DNA from 3 places in the Actimicrobium antarcticum genome. Region 1 is predicted to be linked to each of the others. Evidence: predicted binding sites of a transcription regulator. Region 1 holds the regulator's gene; each other region holds the start of a gene.

Region 1 (9,857 bases):
TACCGAGGTTGACCAGTACCACGGCGGTCTTGACGGGACTGCCATGGGTGTACTGCGGTGCTTTATTGAACGCCATCGAAATAATGCCTTTACAAATCAGTTAGGAAGCAAGCAGCTCGCGTGCGTGCTTGCGGGTGGTTGCGGTAATTTCGATGCCGCCGAGCATGCGGGCAATTTCTTCGACCCGGGCTTTGGTATCGAGCGCCTCGATGCGCGACACGGTTTTGCCGGCCGCATTGAATTTGCTGACCTGCAGATGCTGGTTGGCCTGACTCGCCACTTGCGGCAAGTGGGTCACGCACAGCACCTGGCGGTCCTGACCAAGTCGCTTCAGCAAGCGCCCCACCACTTCGGCCACGCCGCCGCCAATGCCGCTGTCGACTTCATCAAAGATCAGTGTCGGCGTCGATGTGGCACTCGACGCGATCACCGAAATGGCCAGCGCAATGCGCGCCAGTTCGCCACCGGAAGCGACCTTGGCCAGTGGCCGCGGGATGGTGCCGGCATGGCCAGCCACCAGAAACTCGACCTGTTCGAGACCGGATACGGCCGCTGCCGCCGGCACCAGGCTGACCTCGAAACGTCCGCCCGCCATGCTCAGGTCCTGCATCGCTTTGGTCACGGCATCACTCAGGGTGCGGGCCGCCTTGGCCCGGACTGCCGACAATTTTTGCGCCAGCGCCGTGTAGGCGACCTTGAGTTTTTCTTCCTGCGCGCGCAAGGCGGCGATGTCGCTGGCATCGGCCAGCTGGCGCAATTGCGCTGACAGCGTGGCAAATTCCTGCGGCAGCTCTTCGGGCGTGACATGAAATTTTCGTGCGGTCGAATGCAGGTCGCCGAGGCGCTGCTCAACCTGCTGCAGGCGACGCGGGTCGAGTTCGAGCCGGTCAAGATAGTCATTGAGTGCATACACCGCTTCCTGCAACTGGATGCGGGCCGGCTCCAGCAAATCGAGGACTGGCTTGAGGCCCTCGTCAATGTCAGCCAGTTTGTCGAGTTTCAGGTTCAACGCGGTCAGTTGCGACAGCATCGGCTGGCTGGCCGATTCGGCACCGGATTCGGAGAGTGCCGCCAGCGCATCCTGCGCACCATCAATCAGGCTGGCCGCATGCGACAGGCGACTGTGCTCGTTGCTGATCTCGGTCCATTCGCCTTCCTTGGCGGCGAGCTTGTCGAGTTCGCCGACCTGCCATTCGAGCCGTTCGCGCTCCAGCAAAACATTTTTGGCATTGGTTTCGAATTCTTCGCGCTGGCGGCTGACCGCCTTCCAGCTTTTGTAGGCAACACCTACGACCCTGACGTCTTCCTGCAAACCGGCCTGCGTATCGAGCAACTGGCGTTGCGCATCGGTTTTCAGCAGGGATTGATGCGCGTGCTGACCGTGGATATCGACCAGCAATTCGCCGAGGTCGCGCAATTGCGTGGCGGTCGCGGCAATGCCGTTGATATAGGCTTTCGAGCGACCGGCATTGTCGATCACACGACGCAGCAGCACACCGCCATCGGGGTCGGCAAAGGCATGCGTGGCGAGCCAGGCATCGGCTTCGGCATGGGTCGTGAAGTCGGCGCTGATGTCGGCCTTGGCAGCGCCGTCACGCACCACACTGGCGTCGCCGCGCCCGCCCAGCGCCAATGCCAGCGCATCGATCAGGATCGACTTGCCGGCGCCGGTTTCACCGGTCAGGACCGAAAAGCCGGCAGCGAATTCAAGTTCGATCAGGTCAACGATGACAAAGTCGCGGATGGACAGGGTACGCAGCATGGTGACTATTCTTTTGGGTAATGCCGATGCAACCGGCAGCAGGTCGTTATTTGAGTTGGCCTTCGACCGACGGGTATTCATTCCAGTGCAGCTTCTCGCGCAGCGTGTCGTAATAGCTCCAGCCCGGCGGATGCAAAAAGGTAATCGTGTGGGCCGAGCGCCTTATCACAACCCGGTCATGCAGTTGCAGGCTAGCCAGCGACTGCATGTCAAAATTCACGCCGGTGTCGCGGCCACTGATGACGGTGATCACAATTTCGCTGTAATCCGGCAACACGATCGGCCGGTTCGACAACGCATGCGGCGCAATCGGCACCAGCACGATGCCGCCCAGACTCGGGTGCAACAGCGGCCCGCCGGCCGACAACGAATAGGCCGTCGAGCCGGTCGGCGTCGCCACGATCAGGCCATCGGAACGCTGGTTGTACATGAAGTGACCATCGACATCGACCCGCAGTTCCACCATCCCGGACCCGGCCCCGCGCGACACCACCACATCATTGAAGGCCAGCGCATTAAAGACCGGCTGACCATCGCGATGCACCACACCTTCCAGCAAACTCCGGCGTTCCGATTCGATTTTGCCGTTCAGCATTTCCGCCAGCAGCGGCATCATCCTTTCCAGCGGGATATCGGTCATGAAGCCCAACCGGCCCTGATTGATACCGATCAGTGGCACGTCGAACGGCGCCAGCTGGCGGGCAATCCCGAGCATGGTACCGTCGCCACCAACGACGATGGCGGCGTCGACGCTCGCGCCGATCTGGGCCGGTGTCATTTGCCGGTAACCGGTCATGCCGGTGCTCAGGGCAGTTTCGTTTTCGAGTACCACGTCATGCCCGGTCGCGACCAGGAAATCGGCGATCTCGGACAGCGACTGCGCGATACCGGCGGCCATGGGCTTGCCGATGATGGCAATGGTTTTCAGCGGGGGGACCGGCAGACCGGCAGGGGTGGGAAGCGACATGCTTCGGATTAGACCATAATTCGTCGCCCTCTTGAAGGATGCCGCAGCCGGACCTACTTATGATGAACAACCCGACGGGAAACATGTGATGAACCAGCTTCCGATCAAGGCCTTACTGTTCGATCTCGACGATACGCTGTGGCCGATCGTGCCGGTGATCGTGCGCGCCGAAACCATCCTGCACGACTGGCTGCGCAGGCATGCGCCAGCCGTCGCGCAGGATCACAGCATCGAAACCATGCGCGCGCGCCGCCTGGAAATCCTGGCCGCCGAACCCCGTTACAAAGTCGATCTGGTCGGCCTGCGTCATGCCGGGCTGACCGAAGCCTTCCATGCCAGCGGTGCCGACCCGGTCCATGTCGATGGCGCGATGGCCATCTTCAATACCGCCCGCAATGCCGTGACACCGTACGACGATGTGCTGCCGTCGCTGCTGCGACTCGGCGGACGCGTGGCACTCGGGACGATCTCGAATGGCTCGGCGGACCTCGACACCATCGGCCTGGCCGGTCACTTCCGGATTTCGATTGCCGCGCACCAGTTCGGTACGGCCAAACCAGATGCGGCCATTTTTCATGCGGCCTGCAGCGCGCTGGAAGTTGATCCGGCCGAAACCGTGTACGTCGGCGACGATCCGCTGCTCGATGTGGTCGGTGCCCAGCAAGCCGGCCTGCGCGCGGTCTGGATGAACCGCTTTTCACGCACCCTGCCCGACCATGTCCGGCCCGATGCCAGTTGCGTCAGCCTGCTTGAACTGGAACACTGGCTGGAGCACCGGATAATACTGGCCCCGGCACCAATCGCTCGCTAAAATACCAAAATGCAACTAGACGCCCGCGCCCAAACCCTGCTCAAAGCCCTCGTGGAACGCTATATCGCCGACGGTCAGCCGGTCGGCTCGCGCGCGCTGGCGAAGATTTCAGGACTTGATCTGTCGCCGGCGACCATCCGCAACATCATGTCCGACCTGGAAGAAATGGGCTTCGTGTCCAGCCCGCACACGTCAGCCGGACGTGTCCCGACACCGCGCGGCTACCGGATTTTTGTCGATACGCTGCTGACGGTCGACACCATTGACGAGAGTGCGCTGGAATCGCGCCTGCAATCACGCATCCATAGCGGCTCATCGCAAAAAGTCATTGCCAATGCAGCGCAAGTGTTGTCTTCGCTGTCGCAATTCGCTGGTGTAGTGCTGACACCGCGACGTGAGTCAGTGTTTCAGCAAATCGAGTTTTTGCGTTTGTCGGAGCGGCGTGTTTTGCTGGTGATCGTCGCGCCCAATGGCGACGTGCAAAACCGCTTGCTAATGAGCGATGTCGATTACACCCCGGCGCAACTGGTGCAGGCGGCCAACTTCATCAATCTCAATTACGGCGGTTTGAGCTTCCATGACGTCCGCCTGCGCCTGCAACATGAATTGCGCCAGCTGCGCGACGACATGACGCCACTGATGCATGCCGCGGTCGAAGTGGGCAGCGACGCGATGGCCGACAACAGCGATGAAGTGGTGATTTCGGGCGAACGTAATTTGCTCAGCGTCAGCGACCTGTCATCGAACATGTCCTCGTTGCGCAAGCTGTTTGATTTGTTCGAACAGAAGACCAGCCTGCTGCAATTGCTGGATCTGTCGAACCGGGCCACGGGCGTACAGATTTTTATTGGCGGCGAATCCAGCCTGGTGCCGCTGGAGCAGATGAGCATCGTCACGGCGCCGTATGAAATCAATGGCCGCGTGGTCGGCACGCTGGGGGTGATCGGTCCGACCCGCATGGCGTATGAACGGGTGATTCCGATCGTCGATATCACGGCGAAGTTGCTGTCGAACGCACTGAGCAGCGCGACGGACAAACACTACAAATAAATCACTGCCCGCTTGCTTGCTGGCCCGCACACCGCATCACCGGGTGCGATGCGCGCAATCTTTCTTCGTGCAGTGGCCGTACAGTGCCAGCGAATGCTCGGCGATAGTGAAACCGCGCTCCAAAGCGACCTTCTGCTGACGCAACTCAATCTCTTCATCATAAAATTCTTCGACGATGCCACAGTCGAGGCACACCAGATGATCATGATGCGTGCCTTCGTTGAGTTCGAAGACGGCCTTGCTGGTTTCGAAATGGTTGCGGTGTAACAGGCCGGCCTGTTCGAACTGGGTCAGTACCCGGTATACGGTGGCCAGTCCGACATCCATGTTTTCTGCCAGCAGGATCTTGTAGACATCCTCGGCGCTCAGGTGACGCACCTGGCTTTGATGAAAAATATCCAGGATCTTGATGCGGGGAAGCGTGGCTTTCAGTCCGCTGGCTTTGAGGTCAGATGGGTTATTGGACATGTTGTTGGCTGGGTAGTGAGTAACTGCTTTATGATATAGCGCTTTCGCGCCCCGACTCAATCAATCGAGATCCTTCATGCAAATGCTGCTCCCCATTTCTCTGCCTCGTTCCGTACGGCTCGCTGCCGCTGGTTTTCTGAGTCTGTCGCTGCTGGCCGGATGTGCCTCCAAAAACCCGTTGATGGAAGCGCCGGCCAGCATGGCCAGTGCGACCAAAACCACTCCTGAAGTCACCGCCGAAAGCGCCAGCGCGGCAACCGCCAATAGCGGCATGCAGCGCAGCACGCCAACCAGCGCGCGACGCTTCCTGGGCGTGTTGTCACCGTACCGGATCGATATTCCACAAGGTAATTTCGTCTCCGAAGAAATGGTGCTGCAACTGAAAGAAGGCATGACGCCAGACCAGGTCCGCTTCGCACTCGGCACCCCGCTGATTACCGATATCTTCCATGCCGATCGCTGGGACTATGTCTTCCGCATGCTCAAGCGCAATGACGAAGTCCTGTCGAGCCGGGTCACGGTCTTTTTCAAGGATGGACGTGTCAGCCGATTCGAAGGCGGCAACCTGCCCACCGAAGTCGACTACCTGGCACTGATCGCGGGTGCCGTTCCCAAGAAAACCAAGCCACTTGCGCCGGCACCGGCAGTTGCTCCGTCCGCGGCCAGACCGACGCAATAAATGGGGTCTGCGCCTGACGTTCGGCTGACACCGACTTGACCAACACTCTGACGATTGCTTCCATGACTGTACTGAAAATTGCCATCGCCGGCGCGTCCGGCCGCATGGGTCGCATGCTGGCCGAAACCATCCTGGCCAGCGCTGACACCACGCTGACGGGCGCGCTCGATGTTGCCGCAGCACCAGCAATCGGCACCGATGTCACCGGGTTTCTTGGCAAAAACAGCGGCGTCCTGATTACTTCGGCACTGGCCGACGGCCTGGCGGATGCGGACTTCCTGATTGATTTCACCCGCCCGGAGGGCACGCTGGAACATCTGGCGTATTGCGCCAGTCACGGCATCAAGATGATCATCGGCACCACCGGTTTTGATGCTGCCGGCAAAGCGGCGATTGCTGCCGCAGCCGAACAGACCGCGATCGTCTTCGCACCCAACATGAGCGTGGGCGTGAATGTCACGATGAAATTGCTGGAGATGGCCGCCAAGAGTTTTGCCGAAGGCTACGACATCGAAATCATCGAAGCCCATCACCGCATGAAAGTTGATGCGCCATCCGGCACCGCACTGCAGATGGGGGAAGTCATCGCCAAGGCAGTCGGACGGGATCTCGATGAAGTCGGTGTCTTTGCCCGCCATGGCGTAACCGGCGAACGCGATCCGTCCTCGATCGGTTTTGCCACCATTCGCGGCGGCGATATCGTGGGCGACCACACGGTGCTGTTTGCCGGCATCGGCGAACGGATCGAAATTTCGCACAAGTCATCAAGCCGCGTCACGTATGCCCACGGCAGCTTGCGCGCAGCACGCTTTCTGGCAAACAAAACTACCGGCCTGTTCGACATGCAGGACGTGCTCGGGCTGCGATGACACGATGGTGGGACTGCGTCCGGAGCCGGCACGTCAGACACCACCAGCATCGCCTCTGATACCAACCGGCGTGAAGGCGGGCGCGGTCCGGATCAAGTCCTTCAGCTGTTTTTCGTTGCCCGACCAGCCCGCTCACGCGACTATGCAGCAGCAGAGTCGCCAACCCGCCACAGCCGTTGGAAAACCGGTTGCGCTGTGGTACCAGATACCGATCCCGTCTACACTGCACTCCTGACTTTTTACCCAGGAGCAGCATGAATCTCTCGCCACAACTCGCCCGCTACTGGGCTCAGGGTGACGCCATCTCGCATGCGGTGGCCTACCTGCTGTTGCTGATGTCGCTGGTGAGCTGGTACTTCATTTTGTCCAAGTCATGGAGCGCGTGGCGACTGCGGCGCAGTGCCGTGGCCCTCGATGCATTCTGGAAAGCTCCCAGCATCGCCGACGCCGTCGCCGTCCTGAAACTAGCCGATCCCGAAAACATCTACACCCCGCTGGCGGCCCGCAGTGCCGACGCTGCCACGTTGACGCCCGCCGCCGGTTCTCTCAATGCCGCCAGCGATCGCGGCGAACTGATCACCCGCACGCTGCGCCAGGAAATCAACCGCGTCTCCTCGCGTCTCGAAAGTGGTCTGACCTTGCTGGCCTCGGTCGGTGCGACCGCCCCGTTTGTCGGTCTGCTCGGAACGGTGTGGGGTATCTATCACGCACTGGCGGCGATCTCGACGGCCGGTACGGTACAGATCGACAAGATAGCCGGTCCGGTTGGCGAGGCACTGATCATGACCGCGCTCGGACTGACTGTAGCGATCCCCGCAGTGCTGGCCTACAACGCATTCACCCGCGTCAACCGCGTCACGTTAGCCGAACTCGATGCCTTCGCGCATGACCTGCACGCCTTCCTGACCACCGGCGCACGGGTAGGAAACTGACATGACCTTCGGCGGATTCAACGACAAACAAACTCCTGCGCCCATGGCCGAGATCAACGTCACGCCGATGGTCGACGTGATGCTGGTACTGCTGGTGATTTTCATCATGACGGCACCGCTGCTGACGCAGGCAATCAAGCTCGATTTGCCGCAGGCGACATCGGCCTCCGCGCCCGACAACCCGGCCACCATCCAGCTCGCCATCGATGCCAGCGGCACCCTGTACTGGAACGATACGGCGATCACCACGCCCGAACTCGAACAGCGCTTTGCCGACGCGGGCAAGCGCACTCCGCAACCTGAACTGCGCTTGCGGGCCGACAAATCGACACGCTACGAGGTGATTGCGCAAGTCATGGCATCTGCCCAAAGCAATGGCCTGAGCAAACTGGGCTTCGTGACCGAGCCCAAGCCGACCGGCTCCCCGGCGCGCTGACAACAAGGTCAGCGGATAAACCGGAACAGCATCGACGATAGCGATTCGATCAACGGCAGCGGCGTGCCCTGCCAGAACCGCTTCGGCCGGGACAGCGGAATCACGCCATGCAGGATCACGCCAAAATCCAGCGATGGTTCATGCGGGAAATAATTCTCCTGGATCGACACGATTTGCCGGAAGCCTTTCCGGAAGTAGTACCGTAACTGCGGATCGAGCGGCTCGCCGGAGCGTCCACGCTTTTTGCTGTGGACATATTCCCAGGCGGGCAGGTCCGGCTTGCACTCACGGGCCCGCCGGAAGCCCGGCATCGGCGAACCCAGATACACATCGCGCCACCCGGCCTTGAGCGCACGCGGGTAAAAAAACCGGTACAGATCGTCGGCGGCAGCGGCATTCGTGCTGCTCAGGCTGATGCCAAACAGCGCCCGGGTGTCACTGTGCAGTTCGCAGGCAGCAGGCAAGTTGGCGGTCACGTCCCACCGGGTCGGCGCGGTAAAGATGGCCGGGTTGACTGGCCGCATGAAGGTCGATGCCAGCGCCTTGCCCGACTGGAGGCAAAACGATCCGATACACAGTGTCGGATAGGCAGCGATGCGTTGCCGCAGCATGCTCTCGGTGGCCGCCTGGTTCGGTTCCCATTTGGCATGTTCCAGCGCCAGCAAGGCAGGGATATCGGTCTGCTGCAGATAACGCGTCTGAAATCGCGGTGCGGTGAGGCGACGTAACCAGTCAGCAAACATGATCGACTCCTTTGGAAGGTGTGTGCAGCGCTGCTGCCGAGAGTTCGGCAAGCACGCCGGTCAGATAGCCTTGCGTGATGACTGCGCGGGCACGAAAGGCGGGCTCCTGCATCAGACTCCGGTGCAACCGACCGAGCCGGAAAAAAGGTACCGAGGGAAACAGGTGGTGTTCGGCATGGAAATTCACGCCGTTCTGCGCAATCAGCAAGCGTTCCGGCCAGCCGACCAGAACCGTGCGCGAATTGGCAAAGCCCTCTGCAGGCAAGCCGAAATGCTCACCCAGATCCCGCACATACAGAATCGCCATCAGGACAGTTGCCAGCGGCACGATCCAGTACAGTAGCAGCGTGTGCCACATGCCGAAGTAGGTCACCGCAGCGACCAGAACCAGTGCAAACACCAGCCGGTAAATCGCGGTGCTGCGCGGCAGCGAAGTGGCCATACCCGCATCCACTGTGTAGCGCTTCAACTCCTGCAGCGTGTACCAGCCGATGCCGTGTTTGAGCACGTCGGACCACACCTGCTGCCGCGTTTTCGGGAACTGGTAGCGCAGCTTCCGTGCGGACGCCACGTAGTTGGGATCGTCTTCGGTCCAGGCATGTTTGTGATGCAGCATGTGGTTGCGGCGGAAGCCATGGATCGTGATGAAAAACGGGAAGGCGGTGAAGACGTCGCCGACCAGATCGTTGAGCCAGGCGCGCTTGCGGCTGAGCTGGTAGTGGGAATAATCATGCATCAGCGTCAACAGCGCATGCTGGCGCGTGGCGATCAGAGCCATGCAGAGCAAGCTGATAACCCAGTGCGACGACCAGGTCGCCAGCACTATGAGACCGAAGATACAAAGCCATTCGAGGCCGGTCTGTAACAGCAACCGAATCGGCGCGGGCCTGGCCAGCGCTTTCAGCAGCGCCCGCGGCAGGATGATTTTTTCAGGGAAAACGGGTGTGGTGGTGGACATGGGCAACTCCATTCAGCGATTTAACGATATTTTGTCGTTAACTTAGCGGTGAATTATGTCCGTGCAGTGACATGAAGAAAGAACAACGCATGGAACCACACAGCGTGGGCAGCTACTCATGGAGCGCACTGCTTCGAATAATTATCTCTGACTCTTCCGACCCACCATCATGCTTAACGCCA
Region 2 (9,857 bases), 480 kb from region 1:
CTGCGGAGTCCAGCACCGGCAGTGGCGTGCGTTTCCAGTCGCCGCCAATGATGCGTACCTGATGGGCCAATACGGGTCGTTGACGCGGCTTGGGAGCGGGTTTTTGGGTCGGCTTTTTTGGCATGGCTATCTTATGGAGAGGTTCGGTACGCCAGTTCATGCCGCGGCGTCATCGGATCGGGAGTATAGCGAGTTTTAACCATCGATCCTGCGCTGCGCAGCAGATTCGGCGGTTACATGCTCTGTTAGAATGGCGCTCGACGTTGTTTTGCGTGCGCAGCCGTTCTGCGAAGCCCCTACACCCAACTTGCGATGTTCAGCTTTTTCAAAAAAAACCCCAAACCAGAACTTGATTCCGTCCCCGAAATCGCCGCGCCAGTCGTCGAAGCGCCGATAGAGGAGGATGCTCCCGTTGCCCTTCCCGCCATTGCGCCGGCAGAAGCAAAACGCTCGTGGCTGGCGCGTCTCAAAAGTGGTCTGTCGAAGACGTCCTCCAACCTGACTACCCTGTTCATTGGTGCACGCATCGATGACGATCTTTACGAGGAACTCGAAGCCGCATTGCTAATGGCCGATACCGGCGTCGACGCCACCCAGTTCCTGCTCACCGAACTAAAACGCTGCGTCAAGGATCAGAAACTGACCGAGGCTGCGCAAGTGAAATCAGCGCTGCGTCAATTGATGATCAAGCTGCTGGAGCCGCTGCAAAAACCGCTTGAACTCGGCCGTCATCAACCGATGGTGATGATGATTACCGGTGTCAACGGTGCCGGCAAAACCACCACGATCGGCAAGCTGGCCAAGCACCTTCAGGCGCATAGACAATCGGTCTTGCTGGCTGCGGGCGATACGTTTCGTGCGGCGGCACGCGAGCAATTGACGATCTGGGGCGAGCGCAACAATGTCTCGGTCATCGCCCAGGAATCGGGAGACCCCGCGGCAGTCGCGTTTGATGCCGTGCATTCCGCCAGCGCCAAGGGAATCAATGTGGTGATGGTGGATACCGCCGGCCGTTTGCCTACGCAATTGCACCTGATGGAAGAGCTGAAGAAGATCAAGCGCGTGACGGCCAAGGCCATGGCCGATGCGCCGCACGAAATCCTGCTGATCATCGATGGCAACACCGGACAGAATGCGTTGATGCAGGTGAAGGCATTTGACGATGCCCTCGGTTTGACCGGCCTGGTCGTGACCAAGCTGGACGGCACCGCCAAGGGAGGCGTTCTTGCCGCGATTGCCAGAACGCGGCCAATACCGGTGTACTTCATCGGCGTTGGTGAACAGATCGAAGACCTGCAACCGTTCAATGCTGAAGAATTTGTCACCGCCCTGCTGGGTGACGCGAGTGACTGATCGATTGGCACATGCATTGCAAACCCAAGCCCACACCGACGCCTACTGACCGATGATCGAATTCCAGCACGTCACGAAACGCTATGCACGCGAAGCCACCGCCCTGGCCGATATCTCACTGGAGATCGCCGATGGGGAAATGGTTTTTCTGGCGGGCCCATCCGGCGCCGGCAAGTCAACGCTGCTGAAGCTGATTGCGGCGATCGAACGTCCGACGGCCGGCGCTGTGCGCGTGAATGGTCAGGATGTCGGCAAGCTCAACCGCTCCGGTTTGCCGTATCTGCGACGCAATCTTGGATTGATCCTGCAGCAACAACGCCTGTTGCAGGACCGCACCGTACTGGCCAACGTGATGCTGCCACTGCTGGTCTGCGGCGCCTCCGGCAGCGATGCGGAGCGACGTGCGCGCGCCGCGCTGGATCGGGTCGGGCTGCTCGACAAAGCACTGGCGGCGCCACTGTCGTTGTCTGGTGGTGAACAACAGCGCGTGGCTATCGCCCGCGCCATCGTGAATCGTCCAAAAATTATCCTGGCGGACGAACCGACTGCGAATCTGGATCGCGAGAGCGCCAATCTGGTTCTTGATGCACTCAGGTCATTCCACGGTGCCGGTGTGACGTGTGTGGTCTCCAGCCATGACGAACAGATTCTTGGTGCGGCCGGTCGGGTGATTTATTTGAAACACGGCCAATTGACCGACCATTGGCCGTCTGGGGCGAGCGCATGAACACCTGGCTGCGTCACCATTTTTTTGCGTTGCACCAGGCCTTCCGGAATGCCATCAGTGCGCCAGTGAGCTTTTTACTCAATGCACTGGTGATTGCCATTGCATTCGCCCTGCCGTTGACCGGACTGACGGTTCTCGAGAACTTGCGACCATTGTCCGCAGAACTGGTCGTCGAGCCTGAAATCAGCGTGTTCCTGGACATGACGTTTTCGCGCAGCGACGCGCTGTCACTCGGACAGGGCATTAAGAAAATCCTGGTGGAGAACAAGCGACCAGGAAAAATCGAATTTCTGCCGCGCGAAAAGGCACTTGACCTTCTCAAGCAAAAGTCAGGGCTATCCGAAGCACTGGCGATACTCGGCGCGAATCCACTCCCGGACGGCTACCTGATCAAACTGCCGCGCTTCGAGAGTGCTGCCGAAGCGACCGCAGTCGATACCATTGCTGCCAGCCTGCAAGCGCTGCCAGGCGTCGAACATGTTCAAGTGGACTCTGCCTGGATCAAACGTTTGTCGGCGCTGGTGCATTTGCTGACTGTGGTGTTGCTGATTCTGGCCACTACGCTGGGAATTGTCGTGGTTACCGTGGTGTTCAATACGATACGCCTGCAGGTCCTGACGCAGCGTGAAGAGATCATGGTGTCGCAACTGGTTGGTGCCACCGACGCCTTCATTTACCGTCCCTTTTACTACACAGGTGCACTGCTGGGCGTGTGCGCTGCCGGACTTGCAACCGTTTTGGTGGCACTGGCTCTGCGTCCGATCAACACAGCTGTCGCTGAATTTGCTCGTCTGTACGCATCGGAATTCCGGCTTGTGCCGCTCGATTCCATGGCCACGGTACTGTTCCTGATACTGGGCGCGTTACTGGGATTCGCCGGCGCAGTGCTCTCCGTCTCTCGCCACCTGGCATCTGCCTCGGATCACTGATCCGTTAGTATCATTAATCATGCAACCTTCCCGGTTGCCCGGACTCCAAGTACTTTCGCGCGAACCTGATCAGCGATCAGTCACTAGCAGTCTCTGCTCATAGTGAATACCTATGTGGAACTTCAACGATGGCCATTAGCACTCATTTAGCGAGAGTGCTAATATGGTTGCCGTCACTGGCCGGATCGTTTTACCCACCGGCCCATTCCTATACGGAAGCAAGGAGAAATAATGGAAGCATCTGCTACAAAAACTGCAATGGTCCCTCCGGGCAACGCCTTGGCGCTTGGTTTCACCGGCACGCTGGGCAACATCGATTCCTATATTTCCGCTGTCAACCGTCTCCCGATGCTGACGCACGAAGAAGAGATGTCACTGGCGCGACGTTTGCGGGATCAGAACGATCTCGGCGCTGCGCAAGGTATGGTGCTATCGCACCTGCGTCTGGTCGTGTCGATTGCCCGTGGTTACCTGGGTTATGGCTTGCCGCACGCCGACTTGATCCAAGAGGGCAACATTGGCCTCATGAAGGCCGTGAAGCGCTTCGATCCGGATCAAGGTGTACGACTGGTGTCGTATGCAATGCACTGGATCAAGGCCGAGATGCATGAATACATCCTGAAGAACTGGCGCCTGGTGAAGGTCGCCACGACCAAGGCGCAGCGCAAATTGTTTTTCAATTTGCGCAGCCACAAAGTCGGTCTCGATTCGATGACGCCAGCACAGGTGGATGCATTGGCACTGGTACTCAACGTCAAACGCGAAGAAGTCGTTGAAATGGAAACGCGGCTGTCAGGCCGTGACATCGCACTGGAAGCGCCAACCGATGACGAAGACGACAAATTTGCACCGATTGCCTATTTGTCCTCCGACCGCAACGAGCCAACCAACGTGCTGGAGGCATTGCAATACGACAGGTTACAGAGCGAAGGCTTGTCACAGGCACTGGGCAAACTGGATGACCGCTCGCGCCGGATCGTTGAATCGCGATGGTTGGCCAATGATGATGGATCAGGTGCGACGCTGCATGAACTGGCAAAAGAGTTTGGCGTCTCTGCCGAACGTATTCGCCAGATCGAGGTGGTTGCGTTGAAAAAAATGAAGGGAACGTTGACGGCGTTCGAATAATGTAGCGGGCTGTTCTCGCAATAAAAAAGGCGCTTTGACGAGCGCCTTTTTTTATTCGCGACCCGCTATTTCAGGGTGCTTCCAGCAGCAGTTTCAGATCATGCGCGATCGGTGCTGCACCCTGACCGTGACGCACGAACAAACGTACACGGCCTTGCGCATCAAATACATAACTGCCGGCGGTATGGTCGATGGTGTAGCTGTCGGCCGATTTGCCAGGCACTTTCTGAAAAAATATCTTGAAGTCCTTCGCGACTTTTTCGGTTGCCGCCTTGTCACCGTACAAGCCCAGAAAACGTGGGTCAAAAGCGGGCACGTATTTGGATAGCAAGGCTTGCGTGTCGCGCTCCGGATCGAGTGTCACGAACAGCACCTGCACCTTGTCCGCCAGCGGCCCCAGCTCTTTCATGACGGCAGCCATTTCAGCCATCGTGGTCGGGCACACGTCAGGACACTGCGTGTAACCGAAAAAAATCAGCACGGCCTTGCCCTTGAAGTCGGCGATCGTGCGCGGCTTGCCGTTGTGGTCCGTCAACGCAAAATCTTTCGCGTACTCGAGACCGGTGACATCGGTGTTCTTGAACTGACTGGTAACCGGCGAAAACTTCATATCGCCGCCGCTGGTGGTCGATGCTGGCTCGCAGCCTGCGACTGTAGCCAGCGCAAGAACTAACAAAAGTGATTGAATGAGGCGCATGGGATTCAGATTTTAAAGTAATGGTCGACCAGCAGCGCAGCAAACAACAGCGCCAGGTACAGGATGGAGTACGCAAACATCTTGCGCGAAATCTGGTCGGTGTAGTGGCGATAGACCTGCCATGCGTACCACATGAAGACGATGTCGAGCAGTATCACGCTGACCAGATAGATCAATCCGCTCATGTTCACCGCATACGGCAGGAAGGTGGTTGCGACCAAGGCAATTGTGTACAACCAGATATGGAATTGGGTAAATACCATGCCGTGCGTGATCGGCAGCATCGGCAAGCCCGACTTCGCATAATCATCACGACGATACAGCGCGAGCGACCAGAAATGCGGCGGCGTCCAGATAAAAATGATCAATACCAGTATCCATGCCTGCATCGGTACATCATTGGCAATCGCAGCCCAGCCTAGCGCTGGTGGCATCGCACCGGCCAGTCCGCCGATGACGATGTTTTGCGGTGTCGCCGGTTTCAGGATGATCGTGTAAATGATGGCGTAACCGACAAAGGTGGCGAACGTCAGCCACATGGTCAGCGGATTGACAAAGTGATACAGCACCCAGGTTCCGATCCCGCCAATGACGCCCGAAAATAGTAAGGTCTGCGGCACCGTGATGTCGCCACGCGCCATCGGTCGACGTGCCGTACGCGCCATGCGCGAATCGATCTCGCGTTCGACCAGGCAATTGACCGCAAATGCGGCGCCGGCCAGCAACCAGATACCGATGGTGGCGGGAACAGCGATGCGCCAGTCTGGCAACTCCGGAGTCGCCAGGAACATGCCGATGACGGCACAGAACACCGCGAGTTGGGTCACACGCGGCTTGGTCAGCGCCCAGTACTGGGCAAAACGGTTCGGCAGGGAAGAGGTCAGCGTGGTCATTCGGTCAGGGTCAGTACGCCGTGGGCGGTCGGGCAATGGAAGCTGGCGCACCGTGGGGTGCGAGACGGGTCTTGTAGTTTAACATGGTGAGTATCAGCACCAGCAGTGCCGCACCCGCGTTATGCAGAACCGCGATCGCCAGCGGCCAGTTAAAGTAGACCGTCGCCAATCCGGTGCAGAGCTGCACGGCCAGAGCGGCAAGCAGGCAGCGACCCACAACCTGCATCCCGCTAATCTTCATGGCGCGAAGTGCCAGCCATCCGAGCACTGCCGCGACCACAAAAGCGAAGCTGCGGTGAACGTAATGAATCGCTGTCAAGGCAGGAAACGGCAGGTACTCGCCGTCGGCTGTCATACCCAGTTTGCGCCATAGCGTGAAGCCATTTTCAAAGTCCATCTGTGGCAGCCAGACGCCATGGCACGTCGGAAAATCAGTGCACGCCAGCGCGGCATAATTGGTACTCACCCAGCCACCCAGCGCAAGCTGAACGAACAGCAACAGCGCCCCCAGTAACGCCGGCCCACGCAGCGAGACTGCCGTCGGCGATAACGCAGGATGTTCGCGCTGACGGACATGTAGCCAGGTCAGCATCGCCAGCAATCCGAGGCCGAGCAACAGGTGGCAAGTCACGATGATCGGCTGCAGTTTCATGGTGACCGTGAATGCGCCGAACGCCCCCTGCAAACAGACGAACAGAAAAAGTAGCGTCGGCATGGCCGGTGCGAAACGCGCATGCCGTCGTGCCGACTTGATCCAGCGCAGCCACGCAATTACCATCAACGAGACGATGAGCACGCCAACACCCATCGCCAGATAACGATGGATCATTTCGATCCACGCCTTGAATACGGTAACGGGCCCGGTGGGCATGGCGCTTTGTGCAGCGCTGATATGTTCGTGTGCCTGAAACGGATTCGCATGGCCGTAGCAGCCGGGCCAGTCAGGGCAACCCAGGCCCGAATCGGTCAGCCGCGTAAAGCCACCAAAGATGATCAGGTCAAACGTCAGAAACAACGTCACTGCGGCCAGCTTGCGATATTTGTTGGCATCGGAGGATACCCACACCATGGTCAGCGGCAGTATCGCGGCCAGTAGGCCCATGATGCCCAGTTGAATCAGCATCGCGGGCTAACCAATACTGGAAGCTTTGAGCAGCTTGCCGAGATCTTTTTTGATCAGGTTCGGATCGCGATCTTTCGGGAAACGCATCATCAGGCGACCAAGCGGATCGATCAGATAAATGTGATCTGCGGCGTTGCCGCCCGCCTCCACTGGCAGCCAGCGGGCCACCGCTGCGGCATCCACCCGCAACAAGCGGGTGCCGTCAAATTCGCGCATCAGCAAGGTGTCCAGGGGAGCTTTGTCCGTAATTAGCCAGACGCGCTCGACACGGTCACGCTCACGTCCCTGAGTCAGGCGCAATTGGCGCATGTCGTACAGCTTCTTGCTGCAAGGTTCTGCGCAGGCGCCGCCATCGACTTGCAACATGATCCATTTGCCTTCGTACTCTTTCAAGGCAACTGGCTTGCCATCGAGCGCCGTCGAATTCAGGTCGGCCGGTATCGGATGCACCATGTAGTCGATAAAGTCACCGTAATTGGTGCGTGCTTGCGGCTTGATCACGTAATACGTGAAGTAGGACGCAATCAGCGGAAACGCGCAGACCGCGAATACGGCAAACAGTTTCCAGCGGCCTGACGATTGCTGCGCCTGTTGCGGGGTGATGGCAGCGGGAGATAATTTATTTTGCTTCACGTCGAAATCCTGTCACTACAAAAAAGATAAATGCCATCAAGGCCAGTGCGTACCATTGAAATGCGTAACCACGATGCATGTCGATGCCACTCGATGGCTTCGGCCAGTCGCGCACCAAACCCTCTTGCTGGTCATTCGGGCTTGCTGCCTGTTCAATCAGGATAGGCTGCAGTGTCATGCCGGATGCCTGCGCGAACTCCGCCAGATCCAGGTTCTGCACCATGGCGCCACGCGTTAGCGGTGCCGGGCTACCCAACTGCATTACATGACCGGATCGACGGCGCGCGATTCCGCTGATGTCGACGTCACCGGCGGGCGTCTGAAACGGATAAATTTTACTGCGATTTGCAATATTCAGCGGAATCCAGCCGCGCTCGATCAGGACATGCAGCGAGCTGCCGTCGATTTTGAAAGGCATCACCACATACGCGCCCGGACGTCCGTTGTACGGTCGATTATCGAGATAGACCGGCCAGTCCGCAACAAAATGACCGCGCACGTTGACGCGGCGATATTCGGCGTCTTCAGGCTTGACGAGGTTCTCTCCAAGCACGAGAGCAGGGGCTGCTGCGCGCGCTGCGAGACTGGTCTCGATCTGCTGCTTTGCGAGTGCCCGTTGCGTCTGCCATTGCCCTAGCACAATGCCTAGCAACACCAGAAGGGAAGCAGCAACGAAGGGAATGAGGCGGAAGTGGAATCGGATTCGCATTACAATCAACTTTTAACACAGGCCACGAATTGCTGCTTCGCATGTACTGCGTCGGGGCGGCACACGGCAAGACAGCACCATGAAAATCCTCATCGCCATCGGTTTCATCCTGATACTTGGCAGCCTCGGCTCGGCATTCGTCTTTCTGATGAGAGACAAGGGCAAGACCAACCGCACCGTATATGCACTCGCCATGCGCGTCGGATTTTCCATCCTGATGTTCGGACTGCTGCTAGTGTCATACCGGATGGGCTGGATACAGCCGACTGGCTTGCACTAGACTGCACACCCAGTAAAAAAGCCGCACCGAGGTGCGGCTTTTTTTGCCAGATCGGCGAGGCGAACGCGTTACAGCCAGTACACCACGACGTACAAGCCCAGCCAGACCACGTCGACAAAGTGCCAATACCAGGCAGCGCCTTCGAAGCCAAAGTGCTGCTCCGCAGTGAAGTGTCCCTTCAGAACACGATACAGGATGACGGACAGCATGATTGCGCCTAGCGTCACATGGAATCCGTGGAATCCGGTCAGCATGAAGAACGTTGAACCGTAAATGCCAGATGTCAGCTTCAGGTTCAGTTCCGAGTAAGCATGCATGTACTCATACACCTGGAAGCCCATGAACGTCGCGCCGAGCATGATGGTAGCGAACAACCAGGCCGCCGTCTGCATGCGATGTCCGGCACGCATGGCGTGGTGGGAGATCGTCAGGGTCACGCCGGATAACAGCAGCAATGCGGTGTTAATGGTCGGGATCGGAAACGGACCCATCGACGTAAATGGCTCGACTGTTCCGGCAGGTCCGATGCTGCCCCACTGACCGGCGAAGTCCGGCCACAGCACCTTGTGGTCCAGGTCCGACAGCCACGGCATCGTGATGCTGCGTGCATAAAACAAGGCGCCAAAGAAACCGGCGAAAAACATCACTTCAGAAAAAATGAACCACGCCATGCTCCAGCGATACGAGACATCGATGCGGGCACTGTATTTGCCGCCTTCGGACTCGGCAATCGAATCACCGAACCAGCGATACAGCACAAAGATCACTGCCAGCAGACCCGCCATGTTCAGCGGCATGCCCCACGAGGTGCCATTGACCCAGCCGGATGCACCGAGCATCGTAACGAGCAATGCTGCTCCTGCCATCACTGGCCACCGGGAAGGGCCCGGTATGAAATAACTTGACGCGCCAGCTTGTTGAGCACTCATTCACATCTCCTGAACCAAATTTAAATAATAACTTTTGACAGTACCAGCTTCACGATGAGGATCAGTATCGTAATCAGGATCAATGCGCCGAGCACGCCGGCAATGACCACATGAATCGGATTCAGGTTTTCCACATCATGGGCAGAGTCCTTGCCTTTCCTGACACCGAAAAAAGACCAGAACACAGCCTTCATCGTGGCAAAAAAAGACATCTTCCGCTTTACTACGTTGTTCGTATCCTGCTTGCTGTGCTGCATTACTGCGACCGCCTTCCTATTGACTTACCGCCTTTGCTGTCGGCAAGCCCACTTCAAAAAACGTATAGGACAACGTGATTGTCGTCACGTTCTTCGGCAGGGCCGGATCAACATAAAACGACACCGGCATTTGCCGCGCTTCGTTCGGCCCCAGCGTTTGTTGCTTGAAACAAAAGCATTCCAGCTTTTTGAAGTAGGA
Region 3 (9,857 bases), 140 kb from region 1:
GGAAGAAAGATCGAGATCCTCTCCGCCGACCATCAGAACAAGGCCGATACGGCTGCGGCAAAAGCACGCGAGTGGGTCGACCTGCACAACGTGAAACTGCTGATCGGCGGCGCAAACTCGGCGGCCGGACTGGCCATCAATAAAATCATGGCCGACAAGAAACAGGTGTACATCAATGTCGGCGCAGCGTCAGCCAAACTGACCAACGAGGAGTGCACGCCCTACACGGTGCACTATGAATACGACACCGTCGCGCTGGCCCGTGGCACCGGTTCCGAAGTGGTCAAACAAGGCGGCAAGTCCTGGTTCTTCCTGGTGGCCGACTATGCGTTCGGCCACTCGCTGTTTGCCGACACGTCTGACGTGATCAAGGCCAGCGGCGGCACCGTCGTCGGCTCGGTGAAACACCCGCCAACCGCGAACGACATGTCTTCCTACATCCTGCAGGCGCAGGCATCCAAGGCCCAGGTTCTCGGCCTGGCCAACGCCGGCGCCGACACCATCAACTCCATCAAAGGTGCGCGCGACTTCGGCTTGACCAAGAACATGAGATTGGCCGGCCTGCTCATGGTGATCAACGACATCCATGGCCTTGGCCTGCCGGTCGCGCAAGGTCTGGTCATGACGGACAGCTGGTACTGGGACAAGGACGAGCCGTCGCGCAAGTTCGCCAATCGCTTTTTTGCGAAATTCAAGCGGATGCCGAGTACGCACCAGGCTGCGGATTATTCGGCAGCCTCGACCTATCTGAAAGCGGTCGCGAATGCGAAGACCGACAACGCAGACGAGGTGATGGCCGAACTGAAGAAAATGAAACTGGATGATTTTTATAGCAAAGGCTATATCCGCGCCGATGGCCGGTATATCCACGATATGTATCTGATGCAGGTAAAGACCCCGGAGGAATCGAAGAAGCCCTGGGATTACCTCAAGATCATCGCCACCATTCCAGGCGAAGAAGCATTTACCAAAGTTGCCGATTCGAAGTGCTATCTGCTGAAGAAATAGGCAGTCGATGAGGACCTCCGACGGAGGTTCTCTTGTCATTGCCCGATCCGGCTTGTCGTCCGGCGTCATCGCAAAGTGGCGCGGATGCCGGCCTCATCGTGTACAGCGAACGCACGCTGGCGCGCCTGAATGACCGTGCGATGGCAGCGAATGACCGTACGATGGAAAAAGCACTGGAAATCACGAACCTGCATGCCCGGTATGGCGCGTCGCCTATCCTGCGTGACGCAAATTAAGCTGCGAACGATCACTTCCCCAAAAGTCTTTCTCACCATCGCTGCTTGAAAAACAAGGATGTCGCCCATATACTTAGCACTCGTCGGGAGAGAGTGCTAACAACTGTCCCCGGCCTTCCACTTTTCTGGTGCGGTAATGCTGCGCAGTGAAGTTATCTTTGCAGCAGTCTTGCCGCAAAACAATCGTAATCTACTGAATTTTAAGGAGTTTTCATGAACCTTCGTCCTTTGCACGATCGCGTCATCGTCAAGCGCCTCGACCAGGAAACAAAAACTGCGTCCGGCCTCATCATTCCTGAAGCAGCCGCCGAAAAACCGGACCAGGGCGAAGTACTCGCCGTCGGTAACGGCAAGATCCTGGAAGATGGCAAAGTCCGCCCACTGGATGTCAAGGTTGGCGATCGCGTTTTGTTCGGCAAATATTCGGGCCAGGCTGTCAAGGTCGACGGCGACGAATTGCTGGTCATGCGCGAAGAAGACATCATGGCAATCGTTCAAAAGTGATGCCACTGACCAGCCCGAGGCTGGTCACACTGGTGTCCGGCGCTGCGGCGGCAAGCCCGCACAGCGCACTTTCAACTGAATTCAAGGAGCTATAAACATGGCAGCTAAAGAAGTTATTTTCGGCGACGCCGCCCGTGCACGCATGGTCGAAGGCGTCAACATTCTGGCCAACGCAGTCAAGGTCACCCTGGGCCCTAAAGGCCGTAACGTCGTGCTGGAGCGCTCGTTCGGCGCCCCGACCGTGACCAAGGATGGTGTCTCGGTCGCCAAGGAAATCGAACTCAAAGACAAGCTCATGAACATGGGCGCGCAAATGGTCAAGGAAGTTGCTTCCCGTACCAGCGACAACGCCGGCGACGGCACCACCACAGCCACCGTGCTGGCCCAGGCAATTGTCCGCGAAGGCATGAAGTTCGTTGCCGCCGGCATGAACCCGATGGACCTGAAGCGCGGTATCGACAAAGCGGTTGCAGCGACCGTCGAAGAACTGGCCAAGATCGCCAAGCCATGCACCACCACCAAAGAAATCGCGCAAGTTGGCGCGATTTCGGCGAACTCGGATTACTCGATCGGCGAGCGTATCGCTGAAGCGATGGAAAAAGTCGGCAAGGAAGGCGTCATCACTGTTGAAGACGGCAAATCCCTGAACGACGAACTCGACATCGTTGAAGGCATGCAGTTCGACCGCGGCTACCTGTCGCCGTACTTCATCAACAATCCAGAGAAGCAGACCGCGACGCTGGACAATCCGTTCATCCTGCTGTGCGACAAAAAAATCTCCAACATCCGTGATCTTCTTCCGGTACTGGAGCAAGTCGCCAAGGCTGGCCGTCCACTGCTGATCATCGCAGAAGACATCGAAGGCGAAGCGCTGGCAACTCTGGTTGTCAACAACATCCGCGGCATCCTGAAGACCTGCGCTGTCAAGGCACCAGGTTTTGGCGATCGTCGTAAAGCCATGCTCGAAGACATCGCTATCCTGACCGGTGGTCAAGTCATCGCTGAAGAAGTTGGCCTGACACTGGAAAAGATCACGCTGGAAGATCTGGGCCAGGCCAAGCGTATCGAAATCGGCAAGGAAAACACCACCATCATCGACGGCGCTGGCCAGGCTGTTGCGATCGAAGCGCGCGTCAAGCAAGTGCGTGTCCAGATCGAAGAAGCGACCTCGGACTACGATCGTGAAAAGCTGCAGGAGCGCGTTGCCAAACTGGCCGGCGGTGTTGCAGTGATCAAGGTTGGCGCTGCCACCGAAGTCGAAATGAAAGAAAAGAAAGCCCGCGTCGAAGATGCACTGCACGCTACCCGCGCTGCCGTGGAAGAAGGCATTGTTCCTGGCGGCGGCGTTGCCCTGCTGCGCGCACGTGCCAACATCAACGTCAAGGGTGACAATCCTGACCAGGAAGCCGGTATCAAGATTGTCCTGCGTGCGATGGAAGAGCCACTGCGCATGATCGTGCAAAACGCCGGCGAAGAAGCCTCCGTCGTGGTTGCACGCGTGCTCGAAGGTACGGGTAACTTCGGTTACAACGCCGCCAACGGCACCTACGGTGACATGGTCGAAATGGGTGTGTTGGACCCAGCCAAAGTGACCCGTTCGGCACTGCAAAATGCAGCCTCGATCGCGTCGCTGATGCTGACGACCGATTGCATGGTTTGCGAACTGGCCGAAGACAAGCCAGCCGGTGGCATGGGCGGCGGCATGGGTGGTATGGGCGGCATGGGTGGCATGGACGGCATGATGTAATGTCGACCGGCAGGGACGGCGTTGCAACTAACGCCAATCCTGCCACGCAAGAAGTTAAAAAGCCTGCAAGGTGGCCACCTTGCAGGCTTTTTTTATTGTGCGACGCGTCTTGCCGGCATCAACGGATGCTGCAGCGCTCCGGCGAGAATTCAGTTCCGGTAGTTATCCGACACAGGCTCCACCAGCGCTGCCTTGGCAGCCGCTTTCGCTTCCTGCGCCGCCTGATACTCGGCCAGCAGCACCGCACGCGTCTCCGGCGTCTCCAGCGAAATTCGTCCCAGTGCGCCACTGCGATAATCCTGCAGCAAGGTATGCGCCGCCTTTTCCAGATCGACGCCCTTGCCCTTGAGTTTGAAACCCCGGCGCAAGGCGACGGCTTCAACGATCCCGACCCCATCCATGCCTTCCGGCTTGACGCCATAGCGGGCCGCCAGCAATTCGGGATAGCGCACCAGCAGCGCATCCCCAAGGAAGGTCGCGACTTCTTCTTCGATCAAGGCATTGCTGCCGATGGCATGGCTGGCTGCCAGCATCAGGCCGTCGCTGGGATGCTGGATTTTCGGCCAGAGCATGCCGGGGGTATCGGTGAGCACCATGTTATTGCCGAGGTACAGGCGTTGCTGCATCTTGGTCACGGCCGGTTCGTCCCCGACCTTGGCCACGCGCTTTTTCAGCAGCGCATTCATCAGCGTGGATTTGCCAACGTTGGGAATGCCCATGATCATAATGCGCAGCGGCTTCAGGGCGGTACCACGGTGCGGTGCGATCTTCAGGCACAGCGCAGGAATTTTTGCGACATCGGCCGGCAGCTTGCAACTGAGCGCGACTGCGTGGACATCCGGCTGGCGGTTGTAGTAGGCGATCCAGGCAGCCGTCGCGGCCGGGTCGGCGATGTCACTTTTGTTGAGGATTTTCAGGCACGGGCGCTGGCGCTCGCCGCGCAGGGTCTCGATCATCGGATTGCAGCTGGCCTGCGGCAAACGGGCGTCCAGCACCTCGATCACCATGTCGACCTTTTCCATGGCTTCCGCCGCCTTCTTGCGGGCGGCATTCATATGACCTGGGTACCATTGTATGGACATTGCGGATTTCATCCTGAGAAAAGCAGGTCGCCATTCTACCTGCAGCAGCCGCTCAGGACGGTGCGATGACCGCAAAAGGCTCAGACTGTCAGCACTGCGTCAGCGCGTGCCCGGATCAGTTTCGCCCCGGTACCGATCGGCCTGACCGGATTCCAGCGCGGGATCAAAGACCACGCTACGGGAACGTCCCAGCGACTTGGCCTGATACAGGGCCAGGTCGGCACGTCGCAACAGATCGGCCATGGTGTTGCCATGCCCCGGAGGAATCGCAATACCGACAGAAATACGCAGATCCAGTGCCACGGAGTTGACCTCGAATGGCGGTGCCACCGCCTGATGCAAGCGCTCTGCCACGAACATCGCCAGATCCGGCGTCGGCTCCTGCAACTGCAACAGCAGCAGGAATTCATCACCACCCAATCGGGACAGCAAGTCGAATTCCCGAATCACCGATTCCAGCCGGCTACTCAGTTGCTGCAACACCTGATCGCCGGCTGCGTGCCCGTGGGTATCGTTGATCTCTTTGAAATAATCCAGATCAACCAGCATCAACACCGCGTTGGTTTCGCCCAGCTCAAGCCGGCGAGACACCTCGTCCTCCATCGCGCGGCGATTGTACAGCCCGGTCAGCGAGTCATGGTGCGCCCGCCAATGCAGTTTCTTTTGCAATACCAGACTGGTCTGACGGTGATTCATGTCACCCAGGATGTGCAGCAATTCTTCCAGTGCCTCGCCGTCGGCTTGCTGCCACGGCTGTGACTGACCCTGGACCGACTCCAGCCACTCTGCAAACGAGCTGCGCGGCTCAAGGCGTCGGGTGCCATCCGGCAGTGACACGAGCAGTTTGTTCGGATCGCCACCCCAGCGGACTTGCCGCACCACTTCCTGGCGTGTCAGGAAACAGAATATCGCGTCTTGTTGCGGACCTTGCGCCAGCATCAGGCCGGCAACATCCAATGACATCCTGAATGGTTGCTTTTCCGTCACCAGCAGGTCGTCCCGGCTTGTCACCGTCGCCATGTTCAAGACCGGACCAAGGCGGGTCGCCACCTCGTCGAGCAAGGTTTTTGCCGTTGCGCCACGCGTATCCGGTCCACCGACGTAATCGACATTACCGATGCGTACGCCGAATCCGGTAGCTTCGAACACCGTCAGTAGCTCCGGCAGCGCGTCGTCGAGCGCCGTCGCTATCTGTGCACCCGCCACCAGCGCCAGACGCAGCCGATTGAATACATCAATGAATTCCAGACGGTGCTGCAGGGCCGCAATCTGGTTCAGTGCCAGGATGCGCATGCCGGTCACTTCGGCAATCAGTTCGCAGACTTCGCGCAAGCCTTCTCTGGCCAGTTGCGGCAAGCCCTTCGGCGCGTGGTGATGACAGGCGATCAATCCCCACAGCTTGCCGTCGCACACGATCGACAAGGTCAGCGTTGCCCGCACACCCATGTTACGCAGATAAGTCAGATGCACCTCCGACATGCTGCGTAACAGGCAGTGGCTCTGGTCAAGCGGACCGCCGTCAGGCAGCAGCGCAGGCACCAGCGTATCCGGCACCGCCTCGACATCGACCAGCACACGCAACCGGTTTGCCAGATACAACGCCCGTGCCTGACTCGGAATATCGGTTACGGGGAAACGCAAGCCCATGAACCTGGCTTCGCACTCGCCAGAGGTGTTTTCAGCCACGACTTCGCCACTGCCATCAGGCAAAAAGCGATACATCATGACCCGGTCGAAACCACTGACTTGCTGTACCACCTCGGCACAAACCGCGAAAAAAGAATCGAGCTGATTGGTTTCGCGCAAGCGGGCAATCACAGCCGTGATGTCGGGAAACGGATGACCGGGAGGCTCATCGGTCGCTGCTGCGTGCGGCAACCACTCCAGCACGAGCATGGCGCCGGATCGATGTACCAGGCATTCCCCAGACGCTGCCATTGACAATGCCGGTTCGGAACCAGTGCGCTCGAAACGGGGGCGCCAGGAGCGAACCACAGGGTGGGAAGCCGGCAGCAAGTCGGTCGTCAGCGCAGCGCTGGTGTCGATGCCCTCAATCCAGTCAGAGACCCGTGAACCGATCAGCGCCGACGCTGCCGGCAAGCCCGGCCAGTGGCGTGCCATGCCGCTGGACAGCTGGACGATGCGTTCACTGGCAGGGTCGACCACCATCAGGAATCCGTATCCCTGTACCGCACCCAGCAAATGGATTTTTTCTTGGGCGCAGGTTTTTTCCAGCTCTGCGGACATCGTGGGTGAAATCGGAATGAGGTCGGGCTGGTTCAATGTCGATACCTTCGGGGCGGAGTCGAACTGCATTGCGCGGCATGAGTCTGGTACGCCGGCGACGGTACGGCGACCGATCGCCGTGATATTACTGCGTCGCGACGATCAATCGATCTCCGCCAGCACCTTCAGATGCGCGACCACGCTGCGTCCGAGCGCCGACAGGTTATATCCCCCTTCCAGGCAACTGACGATACGGCCCTGTGCATATTGCCGCGCAATGTCCATCACTTGCCGGGTAATCCAGGCATAGTCGGCCTCGACCAATCCCATCTGCCCGAGATCATCTTCGCGATGCGCATCGAAACCAGCCGAGATGAAGAGCATCTGGGGTTGGTGGGCATGCAGCGCGGGCAGCCATTTTTCGGTGACGACTTTGCGTACTGCTTCGCCACCGCTGAAGGCTGGCACCGCCACGTTGACCATGTTGTGCAAGCCCGTCTTGCTGCCGGGGTCTTCACAAAATGGATAAAGGGCATCTTGAAAAAAACTGACCATGAGCACGCGCGGATCATCGCGAAATGCGTCATGCGTGCCGTTGCCATGATGAACGTCGAAATCGACAATGGCGACCCGGGCCAGCCCATGAAATTCCAGCGCGCGGTGGGCGGCAATCGCGACATTGTTGAACAGGCAGAACCCCATCGGCGCGCCGGGCGTTGCGTGATGTCCCGGCGGGCGGATCGAACAGAACGCATTGTCGAGTTCGCCGGCCATCACCGCATCCGTCGCTGCCACGGCGGCCCCGGCCGATCGCAAGGCAGCGGTATAGCTATACGCATTGAGCGACGTGTCCGGATCGATCGGATACAGATGCTCGGCACCTTCTGCCGGAACATTCTCGGCAACCAGTGCAATGGCTTGCGGCGTGTGTACGGTTTCCAGCATGGCCACCGTGGCCAGCGGCGCCTCGCGATGTTCAAGCAAGATGTCGATACGACTGGCAATGAGCTGGTCGTCGATCGCCTGCAAACGTGCTGGTGACTCCGGATGCCATGACCCCATGTCATGGCGCTTGCAATCGGAATGGGTAAAAAATCCTGTGCTCATAGGCTCTCGACGGTTGCGGCATTGCACTGGCGGACAAGTTCCAGCAGGCAATGCCTTGCGTTCTCGAATAGAATCAATCGGTCGTCTCCCCGGCTGACTTCGCCGGTTGGTTAGTGTAACCAACATTGCATGACAAAAACCGTATAGCCACCCACTCTCGCCAATAGACCCATGCTTTCAAACATTCACGCAGTGGCAAACCAGATCAACCAGATCGTGGTCGGCAAAGAGCACCAGGTGCGGCAGGCGCTCGTCTGCCTGCTGGCTGGCGGCCACCTGCTGATCGAAGACGTGCCGGGGGTCGGCAAGACCACGCTGGCCCATGCGCTGGCGATCTCGCTCGGGTTACGTTTCAACCGGGTCCAGTTCACCAGCGATTTGCTGCCAGCCGACGTCATCGGCGTCTCGATCTTTGATCGCGACAGCAGCACGTTCGTATTTCATCCGGGACCGATCTTCACGCAAGTGCTGCTGGGTGACGAGATCAATCGCGCCACGCCAAAAACCCAGTCGGCGTTGCTGGAGGCGATGGAAGAGCGCCAGGTGACGTCCGATGGCGTGACGCGCGACCTGCCGCAACCTTTCTTTGTGATCGCCACACAGAATCCGGGACACCAGATCGGCACGTTCCAGTTACCGGAGTCGCAGCTGGATCGCTTCCTGATGTGTTTGTCGCTGGGCTACCCCGATGCCGCGGCCGAACGTGCGCTGCTGATGGGCGACGACCGGCGCACCCTCCTCAAAGGCCTGCGCGCCGCGATGCAACCGGAGGAACTGCTCGCGGCCCGCGCCACGCTGGCGCAGATCCACACGTCCGACAAATTGATCGACTATGTGCAGGCGCTGGTGCTGGCCTCGCGCCAGAACGGCATGTTCCATGAAGGAATGAGCCCGCGCGCCGCAATCGCCCTGCTGCAGGCGGCACGTGCCTGGGCCGCGCTCGAAGGCCGCAATCATGTGATTCCCGAAGACGTGCAGGCGGTGCTGGTGCCCGTGATCGCCCACCGCTTGCGCCCGCTCAAATCCAGTAGTGCTTCAGCATTGGCGAGCCGCGACCTGGTCGCGCAGATGATGAAATCCGTCGCTGTCTGAGGTAGCCGGCATGACGCAAGAACGACTACCCGCACGCCTGCGCAACTGGTTCGCCAGGTCGATCGACCGCTGGCTGTTCCGGCTCGGCGGACCGGAGTCCGGCGAAGTCTTTCTGAACCAGCGTCGGGTCTTCATCGTACCCACCGGCGCCGGCTGGGGATTTGGCATCATGCTGGTGCTGCTGTTTGTCGGCTCGGTGAACTACAACCTGAACCTCGGCTTTGTGTTCACGTTTCTGATCGCCTCTTGCGCCGTGGTCGACATGCACCTGACCTTTCGCAATCTGGCCCATCTGTATCTGGCCGCTGGCCGTGCGGTCCCGGTGTTTTGCGGTGACGCCGCGCACTTCGAACTGCAGGTAATCAATCGCCGCAAACATGACCGCTATGCGATCTGGCTGGTGTTCCAGGGCGTTGACGACCCGGCGCCGGAGCAGGCCATCGATGTCGCGGCGCAGGCCAGCAGCAGCATCACGCTGAGTGTCGCCAGCACCACGCGCGGGTGGCTGCAGGCGCCGCGCGTCCGGCTGACCACGCGCTTCCCGCTGGGACTGCTGCGCGCCTGGAGTTACTGGCAACCGGACCTGCAGGTATTGGTCTATCCGCATCCCGAAGAATTCGCACCGCCACTGCCTATGCAGGCCGGCAATGTCGCACAAGGCCGTGGCTCGGCGGGGCAAGATGATTTTGCCGGCATTCGTGCTTACCAGCCGGGCGACTCGATGCGCCAGCTGGCGTGGCGCCAGATCGCCCGGGTCGACCTGGCGCTGGGTGGCAAGCTGGTGACCAAGCATTTCGAAGGCGGTGCGGCCAGCGAACTGACCATCGATTTCGCCGCCTTGCCGCGGGTCATGGA

What was found. Region 1 encodes HrcA, which represses chaperone genes, less so after heat shock. Its sites were predicted from a motif close to TTAGCACTCNNNNNNNNNGAGTGCTAA; they were not measured.
Region 2: rpoH (RNA polymerase sigma factor RpoH) is a predicted target of HrcA. The motif match lies at 3,145-3,171, and genes of this name have one in related genera.
Region 3: groES (co-chaperone GroES) is a predicted target of HrcA. The motif match lies at 1,318-1,344, and genes of this name have one in related genera.

The regions. Positions count from the first base shown of each region.
Region 1 covers NZ_BAAAZE010000008.1:969,115-978,971, reverse strand. The annotation lists gene hemH (ferrochelatase) at 1-76, opposite strand, end outside; gene recN (DNA repair protein RecN) at 101-1,762, opposite strand; gene ABD720_RS12405 (NAD kinase) at 1,809-2,729, opposite strand; gene ABD720_RS12400 (HAD family hydrolase) at 2,818-3,540, shown strand; gene hrcA (heat-inducible transcriptional repressor HrcA) at 3,550-4,590, shown strand; gene fur (ferric iron uptake transcriptional regulator) at 4,627-5,058, opposite strand; gene ABD720_RS12385 (outer membrane protein assembly factor BamE) at 5,135-5,737, shown strand; gene dapB (4-hydroxy-tetrahydrodipicolinate reductase) at 5,800-6,606, shown strand; gene ABD720_RS12375 (MotA/TolQ/ExbB proton channel family protein) at 6,861-7,538, shown strand; gene ABD720_RS12370 (ExbD/TolR family protein) at 7,540-7,974, shown strand; gene ABD720_RS12365 (hypothetical protein) at 7,983-8,717, opposite strand; gene ABD720_RS12360 (fatty acid desaturase family protein) at 8,707-9,675, opposite strand; gene ABD720_RS12355 (hypothetical protein) at 9,845-9,857, shown strand, end outside.
Region 2 covers NZ_BAAAZE010000008.1:486,531-496,387, reverse strand. The annotation lists gene rsmD (16S rRNA (guanine(966)-N(2))-methyltransferase RsmD) at 1-124, opposite strand, end outside; gene ftsY (signal recognition particle-docking protein FtsY) at 313-1,353, shown strand; gene ABD720_RS10170 (cell division ATP-binding protein FtsE) at 1,406-2,080, shown strand; gene ABD720_RS10165 (cell division protein FtsX) at 2,077-3,009, shown strand; gene rpoH (RNA polymerase sigma factor RpoH) at 3,241-4,137, shown strand; gene ABD720_RS10155 (SCO family protein) at 4,208-4,834, opposite strand; gene cyoE (heme o synthase) at 4,840-5,727, opposite strand; gene ABD720_RS10145 (COX15/CtaA family protein) at 5,738-6,850, opposite strand; gene ABD720_RS10140 (SCO family protein) at 6,857-7,483, opposite strand; gene ABD720_RS10135 (SURF1 family protein) at 7,470-8,192, opposite strand; gene ABD720_RS10130 (twin transmembrane helix small protein) at 8,272-8,472, shown strand; gene ABD720_RS10125 (cytochrome c oxidase subunit 3) at 8,541-9,401, opposite strand; gene ABD720_RS10120 (DUF2970 domain-containing protein) at 9,422-9,613, opposite strand; gene ABD720_RS10115 (cytochrome c oxidase assembly protein) at 9,675-9,857, opposite strand, start outside.
Region 3 covers NZ_BAAAZE010000008.1:824,279-834,135, reverse strand. The annotation lists gene ABD720_RS11770 (ABC transporter substrate-binding protein) at 1-1,008, shown strand, start outside; gene ABD720_RS11765 (hypothetical protein) at 1,041-1,244, shown strand; gene groES (co-chaperone GroES) at 1,458-1,748, shown strand; gene groL (chaperonin GroEL) at 1,846-3,495, shown strand; gene ylqF (ribosome biogenesis GTPase YlqF) at 3,645-4,577, opposite strand; gene ABD720_RS11745 (bifunctional diguanylate cyclase/phosphodiesterase) at 4,677-6,893, opposite strand; gene ABD720_RS11740 (histone deacetylase family protein) at 6,966-7,910, opposite strand; gene ABD720_RS11735 (AAA family ATPase) at 8,082-9,002, shown strand; gene ABD720_RS11730 (DUF58 domain-containing protein) at 9,013-9,857, shown strand, end outside.